2 linked regions of the Halorhodospira halochloris genome follow. The main gene of each other region encodes a partner of the protein of the gene in region 2 in a complex. Links are inferred from orthologs where the notes say so. Each region holds a gene or a part of one and is shown on either strand. Other genes may lie near its edges. The genes, in order: trxA and HH1059_RS10930.

Region 1 (17,429 bases), 450 kb from region 2 along the record:
TCGCACTACGCCGGCGGCTCGGCGGCCAACGGCGGGCTGCGGGTCACCGACGCCGCAGCGCTGGAGTGCGTCAAGGACGCGGTCGCGGAGGTGCGCACCGAGCTTGAGGCCCGTCTGTCCATCGGCATCGCCCCCTCGCCGCTGGCCGGGCTGAACATGCGGGTCGTCTCCGGCAACACCATCACCGCCCGCCCGGTGGGAGTGCGCGATGGCATCGACCACCTCTACACCGGTGAGGTGCGCCGAGTCGATGTAGAGGCACTGCGTCAGCGCCTGGCCAATGACGACATCGCCCTGATCTCGCCGCTCGGCTACTCGCCAACCGGCGAGATATTCAACCTCTCCGCCGAGTCGGTGGCACTCGCAGCCGCCGAGCAGCTCGGCGCCGATAAGCTCATCCACCTCTCCACCCACGCCCCGGTAAAGGACGCCTCCGGTAACACCATCCGCGAGCTTACCCCCGCCGAGGCCCGGCAACGGCTGCACGATAACGCCGGCGAGCAGCCGCCCACCGCCCGGCGGCTGCTGCACAGTGCCGCGCAAGCCTGCGATGCCGGGGTAAAGCGGGTCCACCTGCTCGATCGCCGCCAAAATGGCGCGCTGCTCCTTGAACTCTTCACCCGCGATGGCGTCGGCACCCTCCTCGCCCCGCAACCGTTTGAGAGCCTGCGCACCGCGCAGCTTGACGATATCCCCGGCATCCTTAACCTGATCAGGCCGCTGGAGCAAAGCGGCGCCCTCGTCCACCGCACCCAAGAGCTGCTCGAGGAGCAGATCAGCGATTTCACGGTGGCCGAACGCGACGGGGCAATAATCGCCACCGGTGCCCTGATCCCTTGGCCTGCCGAGACTGCTGGCGAGATCGCCTGCCTAGCAGTCGACCCCGATTACCAGGGCGCCGGTCGCGCCGCGACGCTGCTCGCTGAGCTAGAGCGCCGCGCCCGGCAGCAGCGACTGGAACGACTCTTTGTCCTGACCACCCGGGCCGAGCACTGGTTTCGCGAGCGCGGTTTCAACCCCGCCGGCGCCGCCGCGCTGCCGGCGCAACGCCGCGAGCTATACGACACCACCCGCGGCTCAAAGGTCTTGATAAAGAACACGCTGGAAGAGTAACGGAGCAAAATAGAGTAATGCACAACTACCTGGAGCTGATGCGCGATATAATCGATAACGGCTCGGTCAAAGACGATCGGACCGGCACCGGCACCCTGAGCGTCTTCGGCCGGCAGATGCGCTTTGACCTGAGCGCCGGCTTTCCGCTACTGACCACCAAAAAGCTCCACCTGCGCGCCATCATCCATGAGCTGCTCTGGTTTCTTAGTGGTGACACCAACATCACCTATCTGAACCAAAACCGGGTCACGATCTGGGACAACTGGGCCACTGAAGACGGCGATCTCGGCCCGCTATACGGTGCGCAGTGGCGTAGCTGGCCGACCAAAGATGGCCGGACTATTGATCAGATAACCCAGCTCATCGAGGCGCTGCGCACCAACCCGAGTTCACGCCGGCATATCGTCAGCGCCTGGAATGTCGAATACTTACCGGATGAGTCGATCAGCGCCCAGGATAACGTCCGGCAGGGGCGCATGGCCCTCGCCCCGTGCCACACCCTGTTCCAGTTCTACGTCGCGGACAACCGCCTCTCCTGTCTGCTCATGGCCCGCAGCCAGGATTTTTTCCTCGGCACCCCTTTTAACATCGCCAGCTACGCCCTGCTCACCCACATGATCGCCCAACAGTGCGACCTGGAAGTCGGCGATTTCGTCTGGACCGGCGGCGATGTCCACCTCTACAGCAACCACTTAGAGCAGGCCCGAACGCAGCTCGCCCGCCAACCTCGCCCCCTGCCGCAGCTGCAGATACAACGCCGGCCGAAGTCGATCTTCGACTACCGCTACGAGGATTTCGCGATCACCGGCTACGACCCCCACCCCGCTATCAAGGCGCCCATCGCGGTCTAAGGGGGCGGTTTGGCAGTTTCACCAGCAGCAGCGCACCCGATAAACAGCGAGATCGTCCTAGTTGCCATCATGGGCCGCAACCGGGTCATCGGCGATGGCCACACTCAACCCTGGCATTTCAAGTGCGACCTGCGCCGCTTCAAAGAGATGACCCGCGGCCACCCGCTGATCCTCGGCCGGAAGACCTTCGCGGCCATCGGCTCTCGCCCACTGCCCGAGCGGACCCATATCGTCATGACCCGCGACCCCGGGTTAAGCGCACCTGCTGAACCGTCTACTATGTCGGGCGTCTACCCGGCCGCAACGCTCGAACAGGCCCTGGAGCTTGCCGCAGCCGCGCCCGGCGGCGAGACCATCTTTGTCATCGGCGGCGGCTCTATCTATGAACTGTTTCTGCCCCTTGCCCAGCGTATAGAGCTAACCGTGGTCGACGACGCGCCGCAAGGCAGTGTCATGTTCCCCGCTATCGACTCAAACTGGCAAGAAGAGACCCGCGACAGTGCAGAAGAGGACGGCTATCAACTCACCTTCCTCAGCCTGCGGCGCCAAGCCCCATAGGTTATCGCTTGCCCAACCGCCCTCCCTACTGTAAAAGGGCTCGGGTTATGGTGGGTGAAGGAAATCAACCCCAAAAAGAAGACTTATTTTACTTTTCTCAACCATGACGTAAGATTGCCGATAAAGGGAGTGCAATGCTTGACGGCGGTTTCGCCCAAAAGGCCGAGCCCAGAGCATACATGTTAACCATAAATATTATAATTGATATTGCTCTGCCCAGGAGGAGCTAATGAAAAAAAATACTCATATCAATAAGCTAGCCGCACTGCTAAGTGCAACAGCCCTCGCCGCACCGGTAGCTGTCCTCGCCGATAGCCACGATGAAAACGAAAGGGTAGAAGTCTACGGCTTCGTTAACCTATCGGTGGATTGGGAAGGTTACGACGGAACAGATGATTCAGAAGACGGCGACCTGGCCATGAATACCGGTTCCTCCCACTTCGGCTTCCGCGGCCAGGAGGAGCTAGATGGCGGACTGAAGGCCATCTATCAGGCCGAGCTAGAGTGGACCTATACTGGGGATACAAGGGGTACTCCAGGAGAACGGGACGATGAAGAATATACCTACTATGATGATGCTAATGATGAACAAACAGGATATATCTCTATAGGAGACAGCTTCATAACCCAAGTCCGCGACAGCTTTGTCGGCCTGGAAGGCGACTTCGGCCGCCTGACCCTCGGTCGGCAATCTTTATCCAACCAGTTTGTTTGGGATGGGCCAGGTGCAGATTGGATAGCGCAAGTGGGTACGCCAGGTGAAGCCCTAGGTTTCGGCACCTCTGGCCGCGCAAATAATGTCATCCGCTACACGAACGACTTCGGCGCCATTGGCACCGTATTAAGCTTGGTACCGGGGCATGGTGAAGACCCCGATGATCACGCTTACAATGCCCGCGCCACATTCAATGATGGGCCTCTATCAAGCGCATTTACACTGTGGCAAGTAACCGATAACGAGGGCGATGATTTCACCCTCATATCTCTAGCAGGCCGCTATGATTTAGACTTCATGGTCCTATCAGCCCAGTTCTCCGGGCAAAGCCATGATGCTGACGATAGCGACCATACGGGAGCCTCGTTTGGCTTTATGATGCCTATGGGTAATACAGGCCGCATTAAGGGCATAGTAAGTCAGTTTATGTCAGATGATGATGACGATGACTTCACCACTGTGGCAGCAGGATACGACCATATCTTTAGTGATCGCACCGAACTGCGCCTAGCGGTGGCCGCCACCATAAATGATGAAGAGAGAAGTAGTACGCCGCATACCCACGGCATGTACGGTCCATCATCCGGGGTAGACCCTGCGGCTGATGAGACACACACCACAGTCAGCGCCAACCTACGCCACTCCTTCTAAGCTGCTGGACAGGTTGAGCTAGCTTTAAGCTGTCTGCTCCATATAACCAACCACAAGCAGACAGCACTCGCCTCGGGCCCGCTAGGTCATCTAGCGGGTCCTTTTTTTATCGGGGCATTCGGCAATCGAAAGCCGCCAAAACTCCTGCTCCCACAAAAGTTGTAAATATACTAAATCTGAGATATTATTTAGACATTAATCATTTTTGTCTTATATCAATACAAGAGCAGCCAACCTATGCGCAAAAGACTCACAGCAATCGCCACCATTACCGCCTTGTGTTCACCACTTGCTCTACTCGCAGCCGACAAAGATAAAGAAGAAGAAGGCGTCGAATTCTACGGCCATGTCGGCTACGAACTGCAGTTCCTCGACGATGATATCAGTGAGGCCGACGGACTCGACTGGGGGGCATACCTCTCCCGCATCGGCCTGCGCAACAGCCACGCAATAAATGACCAACTTAAAGCCACCTACCAGGTAGAAAGCTTTATCCTCCACGGCCCGAGTGGCGACAATATAGGCTTTCGTAATACCTATGGCGGCCTGAAGAGCGAGAGCTTCGGCGAGGTCCGGGTCGGGCGCCACGACACCCCGTACAAACGAGCCAACCTGCCCTTCTTCGCCGGCGCCAACATGCTCTTCGATAACGCGCAAGGCTCCGGGACAGGACTGGGCCAGTGGAACACCGCGCTGGGCAAAGATACACCGCAGAATGGCGATTTTGAAACGATTGATCGCAACCGCGGCTTCATCGCCCAGCGCTTCCAGCGCTGGCACGGCACCCTGCACTACATCAGCCCGCAAGTCCACGGCCTAACCCTGGAGGCGGCAATGCGCCCGGTGCAGGAAAACGGCGGGGAAGACAACTGGGTCGATTACTCGGCCTCGCTCACCTACCGCCTCGGCGAGAGCTGGATGTTCAATACCGCCTATGAGAGCGAAGGCGCCATTGACGATGGCGGCAACGGCGGCAGTGGTGTATATCAAACATGGCTAGCCGGGGCACTCTTCACCGCTACCGACTGGCTAACAGTCGGCGCCCAGATCGAAAACCTGGACATCGACGTCAACAGCGATATTAATGGCGATCTGATGCGCCTAATGGTGCCGATCAAGCTGAGCTTCGGCGACTACTACGTCAACACCTTCCTTAAGTACGACGACTTTGATTATGAACACAAACCAGATGAAAATGTAACAGAAGACGACGACTGGTTCGACATCGGCATGCAGGCCGGCTACTACCTGGATCCGGAGCATAACACCCAGGTCTACGCCGCTGCCGGCAGCGCCGAGGACATAGAGGCCGTTAACTACGCCGTCGGTTTCCGCTACCAGTGGTAAGCCCCAAGGCTAGCGCGGACTGTCTATGACGTTATTGCGTTATGACTCGCCATGGACGGCGAGCGTAGCGCCTTCAGGACGCCTAATAAATCTCCCGGAGCCTATTGATCGCCCCCTGTGTTGAGGCCTTGGAGCCGTGGATGGCGCCATGAAACATCCAGAGATGGATTCACGGCGCCCGCCAAACGGGGCACCTAATCTCTCCGCGACAACAGCCTAATAATGAACCCCCGGCCGCGCCTCAACCTCAGCCGGCAGCTGATAACCGCCATCGAGCTGCGAGCCCCCTACACCAAACCAGACCATCGCCCCGGGACCAGAATCCAGATCACTCACCCGCACCCCAAAACCCCAAATATCAAAGCTTCCGCCCAGTTCAATAAACGGATAAGAGTCATCAACCCGCCCCGAAGGCATATCGATATCGGCACCACTATCGTCCCAGCTGCCCCTTTGCCACGCCTTATTAAGAGTCACCCAGCCGATCCCCATACCGACCGGCTGCCAAAAGCCGACCCCTAAAGACCCCTGCCAATTAAACAGGTCTAGCGTATCATCGCCGTCGTCTTGGCCACCTTGTCCAGCAGAGGAATACTCAACATCATACTGCTCCCGCCGATAGGCCAACTCACCACCAAAAACAAAGGGCATGGCACGGGCAAAGTAGTGCGCCGTAGCGCCGAGTTGGAAACTGGCATCGGTGCGCGAGATACCAGATATATCCGCGTCCTCAGCAGCGAAATCGGCAAAGCTAGCACTGCCATCCTCCACCGGCAGCGAGTAGTCGTCCCCCGGATCACCACCATAAAGGCCGAGGTTCACCCCCCAACGCCAACCAAAATAGTGCGGGAATCGATCCGGCGGCCTAGCATATTCACGCTTGATCCGCTCATCCTCACGCAGCACTATCTCCTCGACGATATCCTGATAACGCGGATTATCCCGAGTCACTCGGACCCGATAAGTGCCCGCCTCAGCGGGACGGCGGATCGACCGACTCTCGATCCCATAGCCCTCCAGCCGGATCAGGGCACCGCCTTCAGCACTCAGATCAAGCTCACCGAATCGCCGCTCAGTCAACCCGGCGCTGTAAAAGTACGCCGGGGTCGCCGAATCGATACGGATAGTCTCATCTCTCTCGCGGTAATCTACCGTACCCTCGATGCGTAACCGGTACTCCCTTCCCTGCTCAAGCTCTACCCGTGCCGGTGTCACGTACTCGCTGCCAGCGATCCGCATGACTGCGCCGGCCGGCTGGCTATGCAGGTAGAGCACCGCCACATCCTGTTCACGCCACTGACGCGGATAGAGTGTCTCAACCAAACGCTGCTCATCACTGAGCAGATTGCGATGGCGGCGCTCACGCCCCTCGACAACCACTTTGACGGCCGAAGTGAGGTCACCAACTCGGCGCTCGTCGGTCCAACCGCCACTATCGGTTACCAGACGATAACCATCTATGTTCAGCGTAAGGGATGGCTGAGGCCGCAGTGTCTGCCGATCGAGTACCGCAAAACGCACCCTGGTGCCATCGATGACCGGGACGACATGGATACGCTCAAGCGCCTCGCGCGCTGCTTCAGTAAAGTAGCTAGCAAAAGTAGTCTCACCATGCTGGGGGATATAAGCCCGTTCATCAGCCAACTCTAGCCGCTCAACAGTGGCTAAACCACTCAGGGCACGCTGGAAGCGCAAACCGGGGCGAGAGTCTGGGGTGGCTTCTATGAGCTCCAATTGTGCTAGTGCGGGGGCTTGTCGCCGGGCCCTGGAGCGCATCTGCTCCATTTGTTCATCGGCTACCCTGACGCTGACCAGCCAGCCGTCTGCGGAGCGTTTCTCGCTGACCACCTCGGCCCCTTCAATGACCGCATGGCTCAGCGAGCTTATACTGGATTGGAATTCGAGCTCTTCGGCCAGCTCGATATCGCTATCGTCGGCCTCACCGCGACGCTGCAGCAAGCGGTATACCTCCCGCTGCTCACCGCGGATGGCAGTAACCACAGCCCCGGCGATCTGATAATAGGCCTCTTGACGGGCTTGCTCAGGCCTTTCCGCTGCGCCGTAACCGTAAGTGTAGCCCGACTGCTCCTGCTCCTGGAGCTGTCCTCTTAGCTCATCGCCACCAGGCGGGCGGTCACCGTATCCGGCACACCCGATGAGTGCCGCAAGAGCAATAAGAAGCAACGCGAGGGAGGGCGACCATCTCCCCCATATTGTCACTGGAAAGCCCGGTGAGGCTTTCACATCGGATCTCAGTTATCGCGGTCGAGCATCCGCTCCCTGGCGTCATCCTTGCCGCGCTCCAGGTCACGGACCTCTTCATCACGGCGCTCACGCTCGAGCCTCTCCTGCTCAGCCTCCTGTGCCGCACGCTCAGAGGCATCGTTGGCACAGCCGCTAAGCATAGCCGCTGACAGGCCCAGCGTAGCCACTCCAAATACCGCCGCCATCAAGGTAATTGCTCTCATCTCTTCCCCCCGCCTTTACTCATCGCTTCATAGCCTCGAAGAATTCAGCGTTGGTCTTGTTATCCTTGAGCTTATCCAGGAGGAACTCGACCGCCGCCACTTCATCCATGTTATGCAACAATTTGCGCAAAATCCAGGTCTTTTGCAACTCTTCGGGGGTCATCAGCAACTCTTCACGGCGGGTACCGGAGCGGTTGAGGTGGATGGCCGGATAGATCCGCTTCTCGGCGATCTTCCGATCCATGTGCAGCTCCATATTCCCGGTGCCCTTAAACTCCTCGTAGATCACCTCATCCATGCGCGACCCGGTCTCGACCAAGGCAGTGGCGAGGATTGTCAAGCTGCCGCCCTCCTCGACATTGCGCGCGGCACCGAAGAAGCGCTTCGGCCGGTGCAGGGCGTTGGCATCGACGCCCCCGGTCAGCACCTTGCCGGATGACGGCACCACCGTGTTATAGGCACGGGCAAGACGGGTAATGGAGTCGAGCAGGATGACAACATCCATCTTATGCTCGACCAAGCGCTTGGCCTTTTCGATAACCATCTCGGCGACCTGCACATGGCGCGTAGCCGGCTCATCAAAGGTCGACGAGACCGTCTCGGCTTCGAGCACCGAACGCGCGAACTCGGTCACCTCCTCGGGGCGCTCATCGATCAGCAGAACGATTAGATAGCACTCTGGGAAGTTGGCGTTGATGCTCTGCGCAACATTCTGCAGCATCATGGTCTTACCGGCCTTGGGCGGGGAGACGATCAACCCCCGTTGCCCTTTGCCAATCGGCGCGACGAGATCTATGACCCGGGCGGTGAGGTCTTCGGTAGACCCATTGCCCCGCTCCATGCGCATTCGATTACGCGTAAACAGCGGGGTCAGGTTCTCGAACAGAACCTTGTTCTTGGCTGCCTCGGGCGGTTCATAGTTGATCTGGTCAACCTTAAGCAGCGCGAAATAGCGCTCACCATCTTTGGGAGGACGGATCTTGCCGGTGATGGTATCGCCGGTACGCAAGGCGAAGCGCCGGATCTGGCTAGGCGAGACGTATATATCGTCCGGCCCGGCCATATACGAGGCGTCCGCCGAGCGCAGGAAGCCGAAGCCGTCCTGGAGTATCTCCAGAACCCCGTCGCCATAAATGGAATCACCATTCTTGGCATGAGCCTTGAGAATGGCGAAGATGATGTCTTGCTTCCGCGAGCGGGCAGTGCCCTCTATGCCCATTTCTTGGGCAATCTCCAGAAGCTCAGTAGCAGGCTTTCTCTTTAAGTCGGTAAGATTCATGATTCGCTTTGAGTGCGGGGGAACACGAGCGCGCTTTTACCGGTAAAGGCCTAGACTAAGGCTTGCGCTCCGGATCAGCAGCCGGACTTCGAGGACAAGGTCTGGGAGCTGGCAGATGGTAGCGCAAATGAATTGTGGAGATAACCACACTGCGGTAAAAAAGCGCCTCTTCCGTTAAAGGTTACTGTCGATAAACGCGGTTAATTGTGACTTGGAAAGGGCACCGACTTTAGTGGCCTCAACATTGCCATTCTTGAACAACATGAGGGTCGGTATGCCGCGAATGCCGTACTTGGGGGGGGTCTCGGGGTTTTCGTCGATGTTTAGCTTGACTACTTTGAGCTTGCCCTTGTACTCACCAGCTATCTCCTCAAGTATCGGTGCGATCATCTTACAGGGGCCACACCACTCTGCCCAGTAATCTACTAACACCGGCTCGCTGGACTTGAGCACATCTTCATCAAAGCTTTGATCGCTTGCGTGGACGATAGCACCTTCGCTCACGATTTATAACCTCCAGGTTCTAATGCAGAACACAAATTACGATGGATTTTCCGTAGACCTCGGAATCCTGTATGGATTTCGGGCATAGCTCTTCGCTTCATGCCAGGTACTCGGATGCGGGACTATCGAGCCCTTACAGGAGGGCCGACGGGTTTAATTCGAGTTAGAAATTGACGTTAGTACGGAAAATAGCTGCCGGAAGCGCTAATGTCAACTATTATAACCTCTAACGGAGCCCAGCAGGCTATCCGGGTTGTTGCTAACGCTGCTCCCAGTTAAGAGCTGAGACTAATCGTTGCCAATCGTAGTCAACATCACCAACGGCAATAAAGTCCGGATTTAGCAGAGAATCTTTTTGGTTATAGCGCAGTTGTTGCAACCCTATATCCATTATGCGGCCGCCGGCGGCCTCGAGCACGCACTGCGCCGCGCCGGTATCCCATTCGCAGGTCGGCCCAAAGCGCGGATAGAGATCCGCTTCGCCCTGCGCTACTCGGCAGATCTTCAAGGAGCTGCCGACTGATAACTCATGGTACTCACCGAGGCGTTCCAGGATATTCTCGATCGCCGCCTCACGGTGGGAGCGGCTGACCACGACGGTCAACGGCGACTGCGCCCGGCGTGTGGCAATGGTCTGCATACCGTTACTATCGAAACGGTAGGCGCGCTCTCCCGCCGCTGCACTCCAGGTGGTCGCCAGATCTGGGGCGTGGACCACGCCGAGCACCGGACGGCCATTGTCGATGAGGGCTATATTGACCGTAAACTCGCCGTTGCGCTTGATAAACTCGCGAGTGCCATCGAGCGGATCAATAAGCCAGTAGTTGTTCCAGCTGCGCCGGGTGACGGCATCGATGTCGTCACCCTCTTCGCTGAGCTGCGGTATATCGGGCGTCAACCGCCGCAGGCCGGCAGCAATGGTCTCATGAGCGGCGCGATCGGCGCGCGTCAGGGGGGATTCATCGTCTTTCGCCTCGACGGCGAAATCACTACTACGATACACCTCGAGGATTCTCTCCCCAGCTGTCTCAGCGATCTCGCGCAGCGGCTCAAGCCAGGTATACCACTCTTGAAGCGCGGTCATAGGTTCTCCGTTAACGGGCGGCCAAATAATCGCGGGCCAAATAGAGCGCGGCGATGGAGCGTGCTTCGGTAAGCTCCTCTTCAGCGAGCAAGGCGGGAAGTTCGGCCAAGGGCCAGGGCACGACCTCTATCACCTCCGGCTCATCGCCGGGCAGGCGGTATTCGTAAAGCTCCTCTGCGAGCATGATCTGGGTGCGATGGCCGAAATAGCCCGGCGCCAATGTCAGATCACGCAAGTGGGTAATCCGCTTAGCACCGTAACCTACCTCTTCCATCATCTCTCGGTCTGCCGCCTGCTGCGGGTTCTCGCCCGGCTCTACCCGACCTTTAGGCAGACCTAGTTCGTAGCGCTCGGTACCTGCGGCGTACTCACGGATGAGCAGTACCCGCCTATCGTCTGTCACCGGCACAACGAGCACGGCACCGTTCGCCCCGCCACCGAGGCGCTCGTATTCGACTTCAACGCCGTTACTAAAGCGCAATCCCACCGCCTCGACCCGGAACAGGCGCGAACGGGCGACGATGTTGCGGTATGTAGTTTGCGGGTAGCGCTCAGTCATGCAGGCCGTCTGTAATTTGAAGTCGCTCGGACAGTCTCCGATTGTAACGCGACGGGGTGCCACATCTCTAGCGGCAGCCGGGGAATTCCTACCTTCTTTACGGAGTCTATAAGAGCTCCCCCGTAGCCATTTAGCTGTTCCGGTGTGGAGGACGCCGTGAATCCATCCCTGGAGGCTTCATGGCGCCATCCTTGGCGCCAAGACCTCCACACCGGAACAGCTAAATGGCTACGGGGAGCTCTTAGAGGCCTCCTTAGAGGCGTCTTTTCCTAATCTGGCGTATAGGGTTTGAGCAGTTTATCGAGACAACAGCGCAATGGTATGCGCCGCGATTACCCGCTCCTCGTCTGTAGGTATCACCCAGGCGCTAAGCTGGCTCTCGGGGGTAGTAATAAGCGGCCCATTATTTAGGTTAGCCGCTTGATCGAGCTCCATACCAAACCAGTGCAGGCCATTGACGATACGCTCGCGCACCTCGGCGGCATGCTCGCCGATCCCGGCGGTAAAGATCAGGGCATCGAGTCCACCGAGGGCGGCGGCGAGGCTGCCGATTTCGCGCAGGATGCGGTAACAGAACAGCTCTACCGCCTCTGTAGCCGCCGGCTCACTACTGCTGAGCAGCTGACGCATATCGGCGGAGATGCCGGAGACGCCAAGCAGGCCCGATTCGCGGTAGAGTAGCCGCTCGACCTGTTCCAGGCTCATGCCCTCCATGCGCTGCAGATGGAGTACAACCCCCGGGTCGATATTACCGCAGCGCTGGCCCATCGGCAGGCCATCGAGGGCGGTAAAACCCATGGTCGTGGCCACGCTACGCCCCTCATGCAGGGCACAGAGGCTGGCGCCGGCGCCAAGGTGAGCAACAACGGCCCGCCCGCGGGCGGCGCGCTGATCGTACTCGGGCAGCAGGGCCGCGATGCGCTCGTAGGAAAGCCCGTGGAAGCCGTAGCGGATCACCCCGCGCTGTTCGTATTCCCGCGGCAGGGCAAAGCGCTGAGCCACCGCCGGCTGAGTTCGATGGAATGCGGTATCGAAGCAGGCTACCTGGGGCAGCTCGGGGGCCACCCGGCGCACCGCCTCTACTGCCGCTAGATTGTGCGGCTGATGTAGCGGGGCTAGCGATTCGAGCTCGTGCAAATCGCCCAGTACCGCATCATCTATCAGCACCGGCGCGCTATAGTGGCGACCGCCATGGACTATGCGATGCCCCGCCCCGCGCAGGGTCAGTTCACCCAGACTGGAGCGGACGTGCTCAAGCACCGCACGCAGGGCGCTGTCGTGATCTACCCCGTGGCCAAGATCACTGCTTACCGGTGCCGACTGATGATCTTCCAGGTGTAGCCGCGACGCGGTGCCGGCCACCCCCACCCCTTCTACCTGGCCGCTTAAATACTCGGTTAAGTCTTGCTCGGTATGGGCATAGACCGCGAACTTTATGCTCGAGGAGCCGGCGTTGAGTACCAGGATAGCGTCATTCATAAGCTTATCTATGGATAGAATCCGTTACCTTTACAGGTGAGCCAAGCCCCGCCGCTTGCGTTCAGCGACCAGCACGGCAATAGCACAAGAGGCCAACCGGGCAATGACATCATCCGCCCGGCTGGTGAGCACGATCGGCACCCGGGCACCGAGGACGATGCCGGCGGCCTCGGCATCGGCCAGGTAGTAGAGCTGTTTGGCCATCATGTTGCCCGACTCGAGATCGGGGGCAATGAGGATATCCGGGTTCCCGGCCACCTGCGAGGTGATCCGTTTGGTCCGCGCCGCACTCTCCGAGATGGCGTTATCAAAGGCCAACGGGCCGTCGAGCAAGCCGCCGAAGATCTGCCCCCGGTCGGCCATCTTACACAGCGCGGCGGCATCGAGGGTCGAGGGGATATCCGGGTTGACCGACTCGGTCGCCGATAGTATTGCCACCCGCGGCTGCTCGACACCGAGGGCGTGGGCAAGCTCAATGGCGTTCTGGCATATATCGCGCTTTTGGGCCAGACTCGGCGAGATGTTGATCGCCGCATCTGAGATCAGCAGCGGGCGCGGGTAGCTCGGCACATCCATGGCGTAGACATGGCTGATGCGCCGCTCGGTGCGCAGCCCCTTTTGGCGGTTGACCACCGCCCCCATCAGCTCATCGGTGTGCAGCGAGCCTTTCATCAGACCTTCGACCTCACCGCGGCGGGCGAGATCGACAGCGGCCTCGGCCGCCTCATGCGAGTGCTCGACATCGATTATCGGCAGATCGCCGAGGTTGATGCCGGCCTCATCCGCAGCAGCGCGGATCTTGTATTCGGGACCGACTAGGGTCAGCTGCATTAAGCCGTGCTCGGATGCTTGAATGGCGCCGTGCAGGGAGAGGGCGTCGACCGGATGGACCACCGCCGCACTCATCGGCTCGACGTTATCGGCCATCCGCAAGAGCCGGCGCAGCTGCCGCCGACGACCGCGCGAGGTGCTCGCCACCATGGAGTCGGTCTCGCCATTGGCGATCTCCTCCGCCGGGGCGCTGACGGTTATCCGGCCACTGATGACCGGTTCGCCGTCTTCGCGGGTGGCCCGGGCATCGAGGATCACCCGCCGACCATCATCCTGCTTGTCGATCACCTCCAGGGTAACCGTTACCGTATCACCGAGGCCGATACTACCCTCATAGACCAGCTCCTGCGCCAACGGCACCGTGCCTGGACCAGGCAACTCGGTGCAGACAGCGTTAATAAGCATGGTTCCGGGCCACAGGCCCTCGCCGAGGATACGCATATCCTCGTGGTTGAGACGACTGGTGGTCTCTGCCCTATCGCCTATACTTATCTGAGAGTAGGGTCGGTTTTGTGCGCCGTTAGCCATAGTAGGTTATCTTCTCCTTACTCGGTTATTTCTGCAGCACATAGGTGCCGGGTGCATCGGCCAACGGCTGATAGGTACCCGAGCTCTGCCCCACGCTCGGCGGGGCGCCACGATTACTGGAGTGCTCGCGCAGCCACTGCTGCCAATCCGGCCACCAGGAACCCTGCTTCTGCTCAGCCTTATCCAGGAAAGAGTCGGGTGAGACGTAAGGGTCGGAAGCCTTGCGCGGCAGGATGCGGAAGGTGCGCCGCGGATGGCCCGGGGGGGTGACTATGCCGGCGTTGTGGCCACCGGTGGTCAAGGCGAAGGTGACATCCGCCCGCGGCAGGAAGCGGTTGATCTTGAAGACTGAGCGCCACGGGGCGATATGGTCTTTCTCGGTGCCAATTGCGAAGGTCGGCACTTGAATATCGCCGATGTGGATGGGCTGGCCGCCGACGTCGTAGCGATCCTCAACGAAGTCGTTGTTGAGAAAGAGCCAGCGCAGGTATTCGCTGTGCATGCGGTAGGGCAAGCGCGTCAGGTCGGCATTCCAGGCCATCAGGTCGATGACCTTACCGCGGTCACCCATCATGTAGTCGTGGATCAATCGGGAATAGATCAGGTCCTTGGAGCGCAGCAGCTGGAATGCGCCGGCCATCATGCTGCCATCGAGGTAGCCCTTCTCCCACATCATATCTTCGATGAAGGTCACCTGGCTTTCGTCGATGAATAGCTCCAACTCGCCGGGCTCGGTGAAATCTGCCTGCGCTGCCAGAAGGGTCATGGACGCTAGGCGCTCGTCGCCGTCGCGGGCCATGGTTGCGGCGGCGAGCATGAGCAAGGTGCCACCGAGGCAGTAACCGACGCCGTGAACCTTCTGCTCCGGCACGATGCTGGTAACCGCTTCCAGGGCTTCCATGACCCCCTCGCGGCGGTAGTTGCTCATGCCGAGGTCACGGTCTTCGGAGCCGGGATTTTTCCACGAGATGGTAAAGACGGTGTGGCCTTTGCTGACCAGGTATTCGACCATCGATTTGCCGGGCGAGAGGTCGAGGATGTAGTACTTCATGATCCACGCCGGCACGATCAGGATCGGCTCGGGGTGGACGGTCTTGGTGGTCGGCTCGTACTGGATCAGTTCCATGATGCGGTTGCGGTAGACTACCTTGCCGGGGGTAACAGCCAGGTTTTCGCCTACCTTCCAGTGCTCGCCGCCGACCGGCGGTTTTTTGGTCACATAGCGCTCGACATCCTCAACGGCGTTGGCCATGCCTCTAGCCAGGTTGGCGCCGCCTTCTTGGAGGGTGCGGGCGAGCACTTCGGGGTTGGTGGCTAGGTAGTTGGACGGCGAGTAGAGGTCGAGCATCTGCCGACCGATGAAGTTAACAACCTCTTCGTGGTGTTGGGTAACGCCGCGCACGCCAGTCGTGGCGTCGTGCCACCACTGCTGGGTCAGCAAAAAGCCTTGACTGAGCAGATCGTAAGGCCAGGTTTCCCACTCTTCGGCGGCGAAGCGGTCGTCGTTTGGCCAGGGCTGGATACAGGGTTGTTCGCAGGTTCCGGTCATGCGACTGATGGCGTAGCTTTGGAAGCTCATCAGGTTCCGTGCCGCTTGATCGGCAAGAGCGACCTGTTTGCCGGGGTGGGAGGCGAGGTGAACTGCCCAGTCGAAGGTGGCGAGGCTGATGGCGACGGGCGAGAGGCCTTGGCTGATGCGGCCGAGGCCGGCGTTGTAGAGCCGGTCCAGGGTGTAGGCTTGGCGGTCGCTTTCGTCGGGGTCGAGGACGTATGGGTGCATGGTGGTACCTCTTGGTTGTTGGTTTTGGCTGCTGGCGGTCTTTGGGAGAGTCTTTTTTTGGGGATGGCCGGCCCTGGAGATTTTCCCCAGAGCTGGCTGCCCTGGGATGCCATCTTCCCGGGGTTGGCTGGTCCTGGGAGACCTCCCCTGAGTTGGTCAGCCCTGGGAGATCTCCCCCGGGGTTGGCCAGCCCTGGGAGATCTCCCCCGGGGTTGGCCAGCCCTGGGAGATCTCCCCCGGGGTTGGCCAGCCCTGGGTATGCCAATATGGGGACGCTACAAGCCGTCCCTGGAAGCTCTCTGCTCGCCATCCATGGCGAGCAAAGCCCCATATTGGCATATCCCAGGTCCAGCCAACCCCTGAGCCGGAGGCCTTTCTAGGACTCCTTTTCTAGGACTCCTTTTTACCATCCCGGGCAAATAACCCCTTCCTGTGACCGTACCAGAGCCTATATTCGGCTGTTAGGTTTGAATCCCATCGCTCCCTGCAATATCAAATCCAAGCCTGGCAAAGACCTGTGTCATGATTATTACGGGATTATACTGCGCTGCACAATTCTAGTAAACAAGATGCGCGCATTTGGTGGCCTCTAAAACTTCGCCGGTGCCACCATCCGCCCCGGTGTGGAGATCTTATCGCCTGGAATGGCGCCATGAAACCTCCAAGGATAGACTAACGGCGCCCTCCTCACAGGGCAAAACCAGGCGCCGGGCGGATTTTTGAGTTTTTTCATAGGACGGCTAATAGGCTTAGAGGATTGGAATGGAATATGCAATTGATGCACGCGGTTTGACTAAGCACTATGCAGCAACCAAGGCGCTGGATGGGGTTGATCTGCGGGTCCCTGCGGGCACTGTGTTCGGTCTTTTAGGCCCCAACGGTGCAGGCAAGACTACCACAGTTCGGGCTCTTGCCAGTCTAGTAGAGTTGGATGCCGGCCAGGCTTGGGTTGGTGGTTTCGATGTCGTGCATGAGCCTCACCGGGTCAGGGAGATCATCGGGCTGACCGGTCAGTACGCCTCGGTCGATGAGAAGCTGACTGGGCGCGAGAACCTGATCCTAGTGGCGCGCTTGTTAGGCATGTCGCGCCGGGAGGCGCGCGAGCGCGCGCAGCAGATGCTAGATGAGTTCCATCTGGGGCAAGCGGCTGACCGAGCCGCGAAGACCTATTCGGGGGGTATGCGCAGGCGTCTCGACCTGGCAGTCAGCCTGGTTGGTCAGCCGCGAATTCTTTTCCTCGACGAGCCAACTACAGGCCTTGACCCGCGGGCGCGTATGGAGCTGTGGGAACGGATCAGGCGTCTGGTTGAGGCGGGCACAACGGTGCTGCTGACGACGCAGTATCTTGATGAAGCTGATGCCTTGGCTGATGAGATCGTGGTGATCAATGAGGGCCGGGTCATAGCGCATGGCACGCCGGAGCAGCTCAAGGAGCAGGTCGGCACACGGATGCTGGTTGTGGCTATCCGCGCCGGGGCAGACTTCGACCGGGCCGTGAGCGAGGTCACAGACCTGCTCGGTGTAGCACCTAGTATTGATGGGCGACGGCTGCGGGCACCGGCTGATGACCCGGACATTTTGCCCGCTCTGGTAAGACGCCTGGATAGCGCCGGTATCGGAGTCGATGAATTGGCGCTGCAGGGAGCCAATTTGGATGACGTCTTTCTGGCCTTGACTGGCGA
Region 2 (11,165 bases):
CAGCTGTCTTCGCCATAATGGGCGCAAATATCGGCACCTCGGTAACTGCTCTGATCGTAGCCTTGGCAAACATCCGCATCAGACGCAACTTCCGTCGCTCATTCACCGCAGCCTTACTCCACGACTTTTTCAATATACTAACAGTATTGGTTATATTCCCGCTGGAATGGATTACCAGTATTTTCCATGAGCAGGGACGAGGCATAGTAACTCAGGCGGCTGCGGGAGTTGCCGACTTAATCGGACTACCCGAGGTTGCCCGCCCCAATGATCCGGTGAGCGTTGCCACCGCCCCACTGGTCAATTTTGTCGACGGCGCCGGCGCCATGTTCATGCCAACTAGCATGGCCCAGGGCATTTTCGTCGGCATAGCGGGCCTAATAATAATGCTTATCAGCCTGATCATGATGGTTAAAAACCTGCGCGGCGCCTTGCTGCGCTACATGGACGGGCTATTTCGCACCTATTTTTTCCGCACCGACCCGCGCTCCTATGGCATCGGCATCTTATCAACGGTAATGGTTCAGTCGAGCACCATCACCACTAGCTTAATGGTCCCCCTGGCCGGGGCGGGCGTGGTACCGATGAAAAGGGTTTTCCCATTCATGATGGGATCCAACTTGGGCACTACTGTCACCAGTGTTATTGCAGCAACCGCCAACCCGGTTGCTGCGGCAATGACAGTAGCCATGTTTCATGTATTGTTTAACCTAACAGGTTCCCTTATTTGGTATCCGCTGCGCTGGGTACCAATTAAGATCGCCAGTTGGTATGGTAGATTGGCTGGGCGTAAGCCGAGTTACGCCTTCCTGTTTCTGTTTTTGCTGTTCGTGGTAACACCGCTAGTCGGCTTAACCCTTACAGAATTATTGGTAATTCACAGGTGATTGACTTGCCCCTGCAAAGTCAATGGAGATGGTTATGTTTCGTGGGCTTCTAAGCGTCTTCGCCAAAGAGACTGCGGTAGACCGAGCTTTTGCTGAACTAAACGAGATGCTTGAAAAGGGCGCGTGGATGTTTGAGCGTGCCAATGATGTGCTCCACAACCGCATCAGTGCCGAACAAGCGTCGGAACAACTCTACACCCGCGATCAGCAGATTAACGATCTGGAACGCTCTATCCGTCGCAAGATACTGCGACATTTGACAGTCAACCCCGGCTACGACGTGCCGGTCTGCCTAGCTTTGATCACCGTTGCACGGGACGCGGAGCGCATCGGCGACTATTGCAAAAACGTATTTGAGATATCATGTCACTACTCAGAGGGGTTTCACGTCCCCAAATACCACGATCCGTTAGAGCAAATAAGCGCCCAGACCCTGGAGATCTTCTCGATAGTCGCCGATGCCTGTCAGAACAATTCGCAGGAAGGGCGAGCCCTAGAGACCAAAAAGCAGACACGAGATATTCAGGATCGCTGTGATCAGATTATCACCGAGATCTTCGAGGATGAAACGCAAATCGAGTTCCATGAGGCGGTAGCCTACACCCTGCTCGCTCGCCACTATAAACGGGTTGCTGCGCATCTCTTTACCGTCGCCAGCGTAGTATATGGCGAGTTAGCTGAACTTGATTTGAGCGAGAATGATTACTGACCCGGCCGGCGCAGTCTTTCTGGGCGCTTCTAACCCCCCGGAGCCACTCAACTGCCCCGGTTTTGAGGGCGCTGTGAATCCATCCCTGGAGGCTTAATGGCGCCACCCTTGGCGCCGAGACCTCCACACCGGGGCAGTTAAGTGGCTCTGGGGGCATTTTAGATTTTCCCTTAGGGGCTGCGGAGAATAAGCTCCCAGAATCATTGTCCAGTTTGGTAAACTACGCCCACATACACTCAGCAATGGTCTGACAATGAGCGAAAAGAAAAGAGTACTATTCCTGTGCACCGGCAACTCATGCCGCTCCCAAATGGCGGAAGGTTTTGCCAAGACCCTCGGCACCGACCCTTCAGTTGAGATAATGTCTGCCGGCCTTGATGCCCAAGGTCTAAACCCGATGGCCATCAAAGTGATGCAGGAAGATGGCGTCGATATATCCAGCCAAGAATCGACCACGGTTACTGAGGAGATGGTCGCCAGCGCCTCTCTTATCATAACCCTTTGCGACCATGCCGACGCTAACTGTCCGGCCGCTCCTGCGACTGCCGAGCATCGCCACTGGCCAATTGCAGACCCTGCCCAAGTCTCCGGCAGCGACGCGGAAGTGCTAGCCGCCTTCCGCGATGCCCGCGACGAGATTAAGGATTACGTATTTGGGCTAGTCAACGACCTGCGCAGCGGGGAAGAATTCTAAGCAGTTAAGCTGTCCGCCCCCGGAGCAGACGGTTTGGTACCCAGTGGGGGCCGGGCACCCCTAAACTCCCCCTGGGCCCATCGGCTACCCCACGGGTGGCCTCTAAAACTTCGCCGGCGCCACCATCCGCCCCGGTGTGGAGGTCTTGGCGCCAAGGATGGCGCCATGAAGCCTCCAGGGATGGATTCACGGCGTCCTCCACACCGGGGCGGATGGTGGCGCCGGCGAAGTTTTTAGAGGCACCCTAGAGCTGCTCATAAAACCAGTCCCAAGCAAACACGTCACCAGGATCGGATTTGCGCTCTGGTGCGATGTGACAGTGCCCAACGATGCGCTGTTTGGTGATTGCTGGATACTCCTCGCGCAGCAGCCGCGTAAGCCGGACAAGACTCTTATATTGTTCACTGGTATAGGGCGTGACCTCATCGCCTTCCAGCTCGATACCTATCGAAAAATCGTTACAGTTCCCCCGCCCCTTGAATGATGATAAGCCAGCATGCCAGGCCTGCAGATTGAGTGGCACGTATTGGGTTATGTGGCCGTGCCGATCGAGCAGGAAATGGGCTGAGACCTGCAACCGAGATATTTGAGCAAAATATGGGTGAGCATGAGGATCTAGCTGATTGGTAAAAAGATCATCTATCCATTTAGAACCGGCAAACTGACCTGGAGGTAGACTTATAGAATGGATCACCAGAAGATCAATCTCGCTTCCAGCAGGGCGCGGAGCACAATTCTTACTGATAATGTGGCGTGCAGGCCACAGCCAACCAGATCCAATATACATAGTGCCTAATTCTATTCGATGGCGGCTTTTGGGAAGCTCGCGCAGCTAATCTGATTCAATATATCGACCTCCCAGAGATGACTCGCCGTGGAAAGACAAGCATGAACTCAGAGCCTTTATCTGGAGTGCTTTTTATGTGCAATCGGCCTGCGTGACGCTGCATCACATGCTTGACTATGGCTAGCCCCAGACCGGTGCCTCCGGTTGCATTAGAACGGCCTTTATCGACGCGGTAGAACCTTTCGGTAAGCCTATTGATGTGCTCTTGAGGTATGCCTATGCCTGTATCTTCGACCACACCGTAGGCGCCGTTAGCGTCAGAGAACCAGCGCACCCTGATTTTGCCCCCGTCAGGGGTATAGCGCACAGCGTTGGACAGGAGATTGGAAAACGCGCTGCGTAGCTCACTCTCTGATCCGTATATTTGCAGCCCCGGCTCTGCCTCAAGCTCTATCTGATGTTCTCTATCGCCAGATAAGGCCCGCGACTCGGCGCATAGCTTATCGAGCAGGTTGCCGACATCTACCGGCCATTGCTCAGGGGATGGCGCCGCGGTCTCCAGGCGTGAGAGCATGAGCAGATCCTGTACTAATGTCTGCATACGCTGCGCTTGCTCGTGGAGCAGCTGAATCGGCTGCGCCCACTCTGGCTCTTTTGCCGCCAGTTCATCACGCATTTCATCGGCGACGCCGTAGATTACCGTCAAAGGTGTTTTCAGTTCATGCGAAACGTTGGATACAAAATCACGCCGCATCGTCTCTAAGCGCTCGGTTCGGGTCGTATCACGGGCTATCAGCAGACGTTGGTCCCGGCCATATGGCACTAACCGAACCTCTAGGGTAGTGCCGCGCCTAACCGGCGAGGTCAATGATAACGGCTCACCGGAATAGCCATGGCGGATATACTCCCTAAGTTCCGAGCTGCGAATGAGATTAGTAATGTGTTGACGCTCATCATCAGGCCAACGCAGCCCCAACAAACGCTTTGCGGCATCGTTCCACCACACCACACGGTCACCGCGCTGGAGCACTACGGTGGCATCCGGCATAGCCTTTGCCGAATCACGGTACTCCCGGATAAGGCCACGTAAACGCTGCTGGCGCTCGCGTTGGCGGCGCTGACGGCGACTTAAGGCGTGGAATAACTCCCCCCACAGCCCCCAGGATAGGGGCGGCTCAACTCTCCTGCCGAGTCGCACCCAGCGCTCCAAACGCGATAACTGCCATAGATTCCAGATAAAGACCAAGCCGAGCAGCAGACTCAGGATTTCCAGCCACCAGCCAGTAACAAAAGCTAGCCCCGCAGCAACACCACTTAGTGCAGATAAACGGGCCCAAAACGAGGGCCATGGACTGCGCGTCAGCATAAATATGGCCACTTGACAAGCGAGAGATTTTGTTCAGGCAGCATGCCAGTTTTTTAACTCTGTAGCGGCAAGAATAAACACACCGTGCCCACCGCGCTCTAACTCAACCCACATAGCCGGTAAGTTGGGGAAGGTTTTTGCTACTGCATCGTCACTATCACCAACTTCAACAACCAAAATTCCGTCTTCGGACAAATAACGGCTAGCCCCATCGACAATGCGCCGCACCACATCCAAGCCATCATCGCCCCCGGCAAGGGCATTTAATGGTTCATGTTTATACTCAGGCGGCAGCGCATCCATGGCAGTCTGATCTACGTAGGGGGGATTGGTGATGATAATTTGATAGGACTCATCCGGCACATCAGCAAAGACATCGGAATTGAATAATCTCACGCGATCCCCCAGTCCATGGCGCTGGATATTAATCGCTGCCACCTCAAGGGCTGCGTAGCTAGTATCTGTGGCATCTACTCGAGCCTGCGGGAAGGCGTATGCACAGGCTATAGCTATGCAGCCTGAACCGGTGCCTATCTCTAGGATACGACTGACTGAATGCGGATCAACCCAGGGCTGCAAGCTCTGCTCGATTAGTTCCGCTAGAGGGGACCGAGGAACGAGAACCCGCTCATCGACATAAAAAGGCAATCCAGCGAAGTGAATTTGGTTGGTTATATAGGGTAGCGGTACGCGCTGCTCAATACGCCTGCGAACCAGGTCCATTACTGCCTGACGCTCGGCCCCGGTAAGCCTAGCTCCCCAATAAATTTCCGGCGTATCGGGAGGCAGGTTAAGGGCAAAAAGTGCCAAAGCGGCCGCCTCATCGATGGCATTATCAGTACCATGACCAAAATAAATCCCAGCTTCATTAAAGCGACTAGCGGCGTAGCGGACCATATCCCGCAGCGTTTCCATCTCAGCGGGAGCATAATCTAGCGATTCTGACAAATCTTTTCCTCCTGCCTATATAATAATTAGACTCAGCCATTGTAAATTTACCGCTGCAGTCTTTCTGGTGCCATCCTTGGCGCCAAGACCTCCACACCGAGGCCGCTAAGCTCACAGCGGGGGGCTTTTAGAGACGCCCTCACGGGTGCGACTCTATAGTACCCAAGTTTGTATAGCTAGCTAAGCCCCGCGCTAAGTAGAATGTCTAGATAGCATTAATAGGGGCAATCTGATGGGGCTAACCAGGGCCAACATTTTCTTATGGGCGGGCCTTGCTGTGGTAGCGATAGCTGCCGCATTGGTGAGCGTTTGGCTAGCGGTGACAACTATTGGCGCACTTGACAGAGAGCTCGAGATCCGCGGCACATTCCTTGAAGGCGGTCGTCCTATAGCCGATTTCGAGCTCGTTGACCACCAGGCAGATACTTTCACCCAAGACATGCTCAAGGGCAAGTGGAGCCTATTGACTTTCGGCTACACCAACTGTCCCGACACGACTCCAGAGATGCTGGAGATGCTGTCACTAACCTATCGAACTCTTGAGGCTGCTGATCAAACGGACAATCTCCAAGTAGCTTTCGTGAGCGTCGACCCCGAACGCGACACTGTACCACGGCTAGCCGACTTCGCTCCGGGTTTTCACAGCGACTTCATAGCCTTAACTGGTCAGCATGACGAGATGCTAGAGCTGATGCGCAGCATAGGCATTAGACTTAGCCAAACCAATAGTGATGACCCAGGCTACTCAATCCGGCCGGAAGGGACTGTGGTATTAACTAATCCTGATGGCAAGCTGATAGCGCTCTTTACCCCACCACATCATCCCCAGCTCTTAGCTGAAGACCTTTACGCTATAATGAGGCATGAAAGCAGACAAAATTGGCTGGCCCCTCTAACAAACTAATGACTAGCTCCGAACCCGAACCAAATCCCTCTGACAGGCTCAAGGCCTTGGCAATGCAGGCGCTGCCCACACGGCTGTTGTCACAACTGACCAACCGGATCGCACGTATCAAGACCCCGTGGATCAAGAACACCCTGAACCGCTTTTTTGTATGTCTCTACCGAATAGACCTAGAGCAGGCGGTCCGCCACGACCCACGCGACTATGAGTCATTCAACGATCTCTTTACCCGTGCCTTAAGGCCGCAAGCACGGCCTTTGAGCACCATTCCTAACTCTGTAGTCAGCCCTTGCGACGGCACTATTAGTGCCATTGGACAACTCTCTGGGGATCAGCTCATCCAAGCTAAAGGAGTTACTTACCCGATAGCTGAACTGATGGCTGATCTATACAATCCAGAACTGGCAAATGGAATGTTCGTCACCATCTACCTGTCTCCCAGCGATTACCACCGTATCCATGCGCCGCTTAGATGCAGCCTAGAGGGCTGCCAGCATATCCCAGGGCGCTTACTGACTGTTGCTGCATCAGCGGTTAGAGCCATACCTAAACTATATGTCCGCAACGAACGCCTCGTCACCACATGGCAGACACCGGTTGGGCCGATGGCATTGATCCCTATTGGAGCACTTAATGTGGGCTCCATAGAGACGGCATGGGATCATCAATCAAGCCCTGATCTAGCCCAAGGCGATGAAGTGGGCCGCTTCAATCTAGGCTCAACCGTTATAATGATATTGCCGCAAGGAACTGTAGACTGGAATCAAGCGCTTAGAGCTACTAGTCGTGTGCTGATGGGACAGAGTTTAGGCACTATCAACGACAACCGTTGATAGTCTTTATCAATCACCATTTCGATAATGAACTAACTTCCAATATCCGAACAAGTTGGTCGGATAGACGCCAAGACGCTTGAAGTCTGGACGGTCAGGCAAATCACTTAGCTCCATGTCGGGGCGGAACCCTACCAGCTTGGACAAAGGCTTCAGTGCTCGCTCTAGGCGGCGCACCACTGGATGCTCAGAGGCAAAGTGATTAACGAAGAAGACCTCCCCGCCAGGACGACAGACACGGCGCACCTCTTCGACGAATTTCTCCGGATTAGGCACCACTGAGGCTACATACATTGCCACCACCACGTCGAAGCTATCGTCCGGGAAGTCCATTTCCTCAGCATCCATCTCATGCAGGCCCGCGACAAAATCCAAGCCCTGCTCATCAACTCGACGCCTGGCAATGTCCAGCATCTCAGGGCTTACATCCACGCCTACCACCGAGACATCGCGGCGATACTCCGGCAAAGACGCTCCGGTACCAATGCCGACCTCGAGGATGCGACGATCTGGCTGCTCATTGAGATACTGCATGGTCAACTTGCGGCCCGGCGCAAAGAAAGGACCGAAGACCTTATCGTAATATCTAGCGTAGCGGCGGTAGGCGCTGCGGATCGACGACAGATCCATTATTTAATATCCCCTGACTATCCTTTTGCTCGAGTTAAACCGGTCCAGCGGCAATTATTGCGGATTTGCTAATCCCGCCGCCATGTAGCCGGTGCTGCAGCGATGGGTGCCTCTAGAAACCTCCCTGGCGTCATCTTCTACCCCCGGCGTGGAGGTCTTGGCGCCAGGAACGGCGCCATGAAGCCTCCAGGGGGATTCACGGCGTCCTCCACGCCGGGGCAGATGATGGCGCTGGGGAAGTTTTCCAGAGGTTCCCTACAGTGATGTATTGCGCAGTGCCTGATGGAAAGCATCCACGGCTCGCTCAATTTCAGCTTGAGTGACGATAAGTGGCGGCAACCAGCGCACGATCTGACCCTGCGGGCCGCAGCGAATCATTAGCACCCCTTGCTTCTCCATCTCCTGCAAAACGCGGGCTGCCCGATCACCATCCGGCTGGCCAGACCGATCTACTAACTCGGTCCCCTGCATTAGCCCTCTGCCCTGCACAGCGCCAATCGATTCATCCTCCTGTTGCAGAGCCTCAAGTCTTGACCGCAATAGCGCGCCCTGCTCCGCGGCGTTTTCTACCAAACCCTCTTCATCTATAACCTCAAGCGTCGCTAAAGCAGCAGCGCAAGCAACCGCGTTACCTCCATAGGTACCGCCCTGAGACCCAGGCCACCCCCTGCTCATCAGCTGCTCTGAGGCGCCGAACGCGGAAAGAGGAAAGCCACTTGCCAAACCCTTAGCGGTTATCAAGATATCAGGCTGCATCTCGTCCTGCTCATGCGCCCAAAAAGTCCCTGTGCGCCCGTAGCCGCTCTGCACCTCATCTAGTATAAGAAGCATATTATGACGGTCTGCGCGCTCGCGCAGGCCTTGTAAAAAACGCTTTCCGGCAGGGATGTAACCGGCTTCGCCTTGTACTGGCTCGACGAAAAATGCCGCTGACTCCGCCGGCATGGACTGCGTAGCAAGAATATGATCAAGTTCGCGCAGGCAGAAATCGGCTGTCTCTTCGTCGCTCCACCCGTAGCGGCAGGAGTTCGGGAATGGCGCTACTACAACCCCCCCCATCATCGGCTGCACGCCGGCTCGCAGACCTACGCTTGAGGTTGTCATTGACAGTGACCCCATGGTCCGCCCATGGAAGCCGCCCTGGAACACGATCATGTTCGGTTTGCCAGTTGCCTGGCGAGCCAGCCGCATTGCTGCCTCACAGGCCTCGGTACCAGCACTAGCGAAGAAAAATCGGTCAATCTCCCCGGGCATACGCTCACCGAGCTTCTCAGCCAGTTCAACCAACGGCCTGTGGCGCAGTATGGCGTACTGTCCGTGGACCAAAGATGCCACCTGCCGCTGGGCAGCCTCTACAACTTTAGGATGGCAGTGCCCTGTGGCTGTGACGCCGATACCTGAGGTGAAGTCAAGATATCGACTACCATCACTACCAATTATATAGGCGCCCTCGCCGCGCTCAGCAACCACTCCACTGGAGGTCTTGAGCAGCGGCGAAATCTGGCCGACGCGATCCTTAGATTCGCTCATTGTCTTTCCTCCCGAGCCTTAATAGGCCCATCTTAAGAGAATAATAATCACCCGCGGGCTTCATCTACCAGCGGAGCCGGAGAGCTGCGGGAAGGCAGCCGAGTTAAATCGATAACATGGCCATATTCCGGTACTTCAACCTCGGCACCTTTGGCGCGCAGATCCTCAGCTAAATCTTCCATGCCCCCCAACTCACCATGCACAAGTGCAACACGTGGGGTATTTTTAATTGCCTCGAACCAGGCTATCAACTCACTTCGCCCGGCATGAGCCGACAACCCGCCAACAGTGTGTATCTGAGCCCCTATTCTGACACTCTCACCCCAGAGTTTCAGCTCTCGCGCCCCATCTACCAGAGCCCGCCCTGGAGTGCCCTGCGCCTGAAACCCAACGATGATTACATGACTGTTCCTACGCCATAGATTGTGCTTGAAGTGATGGCGGATTCGCCCGCCATTGCACATGCCCGAACCAGCGATGATCAACGCCCCACTAGCTACGCGATTAATCGCCATGGAGTCTTCCGCTTCTGGCGTCAACCGCAGATTGGGCAGGTGGAAGGGGGTATTGTTCTCATCTGCATAAAATTCACTTGCTTCCTTATCGTAGAGCTCCCCAAACCGGGAATAGACCTGAGTAGCGTTGATAGCCATAGGGCTATCGAGAAAAACACTCCACTCATCAAGCCCCCACTCGTCATAGAATTTCGCAAATAGATAGAGCAATTCCTGGGCACGACCAACAGAGAAGGCTGGAACCATAATGTTGCCTTGCGCGGCTCTAGCGTCGTTAATGATGGTGCCTAGCTCATCCCAAGTCTCTTCCCAGCTACGATGGTCGCGATTGCCGTAGGTGCTTTCCATGAGCAGCAGGTCAGCCTCTTCGATCCTGACAGGATCCTGCAGAATAGGAGTGTTATCCCTGCCAATATCGCCGCTGAAAACTACTTTACGCTGCTCGCCATTCTCTTCCAGCCATAGCTCTATTACCGCTGACCCAAGGATATGCCCAGCATCCCGCAACCGTGCGATGATACCTGGGGCAACTTGCCAAGTCTCATCATAAGCATGCCCAACAAACAGCTCTATGGCATCTTTCGCATCGTCTACAGTATAGACCGGCTCTACAGGGTCTTGATGGGTGCGGCGGCGTTTTTTGGTCGCGATAGCAGCATCGCGCTCTGCAATGTGCGCAGCGTCCCTGAGCATAATATCGCACAGCTGTACAGTTGCCTTATGGGCGTGCACTGGCCCGCGATACCCAACCTGGGCCAAAAGGGGGAGTCTGCCGGAATGATCCAAGTGGGCATGAGTTATCAGAACAGCATCAATCTCTGCAACATCGAAGGGAAACTCATCTCGATTAAGTTCTTCCTGCTTTCTGCCGCCTTGTATCATGCCGCACTCAACAAGCACCTTGCTGCCGGCACACTCGACCAAAAAACAAGAACCTGTAACCTGTTGAGTTGCACCCAGAAATCTAAGCTTCATTGGCCTCCCCGTAGTGCTGCAAACAGCCCGCCAACCATGGCTTTATAGTTGTAATCGATGGGGCTTTAAATGGTTATTTATGCGACTTGTTCGGCTAGATATGGGTGTTGGCTAAACGCTGCGCTATCTCTTCGCCCACCTGAGTGCAGCTCCTCCCGCTCATACCCTTCTCAGCTAGATCATCTGCAACCGCTTTGCGCAGCAATGCAGCGGCCTCTGCCGCAGCATCATCGCTTTCACCCATCCATTCGAGCATGGTCGCTGCAGTCAAGAGCATCGCCGCAGGATGTGCTCGATCGCTGCCGGCAATATCGGGAGCACTACCGTGGGTAGGCTCAAATAATGGCGGCACTTCACGATCATCCGGGTTAAGATTAGCTGATGGGG

The links.
Region 1: the proteins of HH1059_RS10930 (region 2) and trxA are in contact, whole or in part, in an NMR structure (PDB 2IPA), measured with the Bacillus subtilis proteins. The link is inferred for Halorhodospira halochloris from one-to-one orthologs.

The regions. Positions count from the first base shown.
Region 1 is NZ_AP017372.2:1,948,420-1,965,848, forward strand. What follows is about bases 7,822-10,708. They hold trxA (thioredoxin TrxA), read right to left. Parts: upstream 9,487-10,708; coding sequence 9,157-9,486; downstream 7,822-9,156. Other genes in these bases: rho (transcription termination factor Rho), read right to left, coding at 7,822-8,982; cysQ (3'(2'),5'-bisphosphate nucleotidase CysQ), read right to left, coding at 9,746-10,570; nudE (ADP compounds hydrolase NudE), read right to left, coding at 10,581-10,708. In the rest of the region: argA (amino-acid N-acetyltransferase), read left to right, coding at 1-1,113; thyA (thymidylate synthase), read left to right, coding at 1,131-1,964; HH1059_RS08910 (dihydrofolate reductase), read left to right, coding at 1,974-2,522; HH1059_RS08915 (porin), read left to right, coding at 2,752-3,888; HH1059_RS13430 (porin), read left to right, coding at 4,126-5,235; HH1059_RS08930 (hypothetical protein), read right to left, coding at 5,452-7,419; HH1059_RS08935 (hypothetical protein), read right to left, coding at 7,488-7,703; more of rho, read right to left, coding at 7,723-7,821; more of nudE, read right to left, coding at 10,709-11,129; HH1059_RS08960 (acetate/propionate family kinase), read right to left, coding at 11,427-12,608; HH1059_RS08965 (bifunctional enoyl-CoA hydratase/phosphate acetyltransferase), read right to left, coding at 12,639-13,967; HH1059_RS08970 (PHA/PHB synthase family protein), read right to left, coding at 13,993-15,747; HH1059_RS08975 (ATP-binding cassette domain-containing protein), read left to right, coding at 16,510-17,429. UniProt on the Bacillus subtilis protein: Participates in various redox reactions through the reversible oxidation of its active center dithiol to a disulfide and catalyzes dithiol-disulfide exchange reactions.
Region 2 is NZ_AP017372.2:2,406,573-2,417,737, forward strand. The notes cover bases 825-3,569. They hold HH1059_RS10930 (arsenate reductase ArsC), read left to right. Parts: upstream 825-1,849; coding sequence 1,850-2,290; downstream 2,291-3,569. Other genes in these bases: HH1059_RS10920 (Na/Pi cotransporter family protein), read left to right, coding at 825-887; HH1059_RS10925 (phosphate signaling complex PhoU family protein), read left to right, coding at 922-1,596; ampD (1,6-anhydro-N-acetylmuramyl-L-alanine amidase AmpD), read right to left, coding at 2,535-3,077; phoR (phosphate regulon sensor histidine kinase PhoR), read right to left, coding at 3,133-3,569. Also shown: more of HH1059_RS10920, read left to right, coding at 1-824; more of phoR, read right to left, coding at 3,570-4,443; prmB (50S ribosomal protein L3 N(5)-glutamine methyltransferase), read right to left, coding at 4,477-5,358; HH1059_RS10950 (SCO family protein), read left to right, coding at 5,624-6,295; asd (archaetidylserine decarboxylase), read left to right, coding at 6,295-7,128; HH1059_RS10960 (class I SAM-dependent methyltransferase), read right to left, coding at 7,138-7,758; HH1059_RS10965 (aspartate aminotransferase family protein), read right to left, coding at 8,014-9,288; HH1059_RS10970 (MBL fold metallo-hydrolase RNA specificity domain-containing protein), read right to left, coding at 9,336-10,778; HH1059_RS10975 (isocitrate/isopropylmalate dehydrogenase family protein), read right to left, coding at 10,873-11,165. UniProt on the Bacillus subtilis protein: Catalyzes the reduction of arsenate [As(V)] to arsenite [As(III)]. In vitro, can dephosphorylate para-nitrophenyl phosphate (pNPP).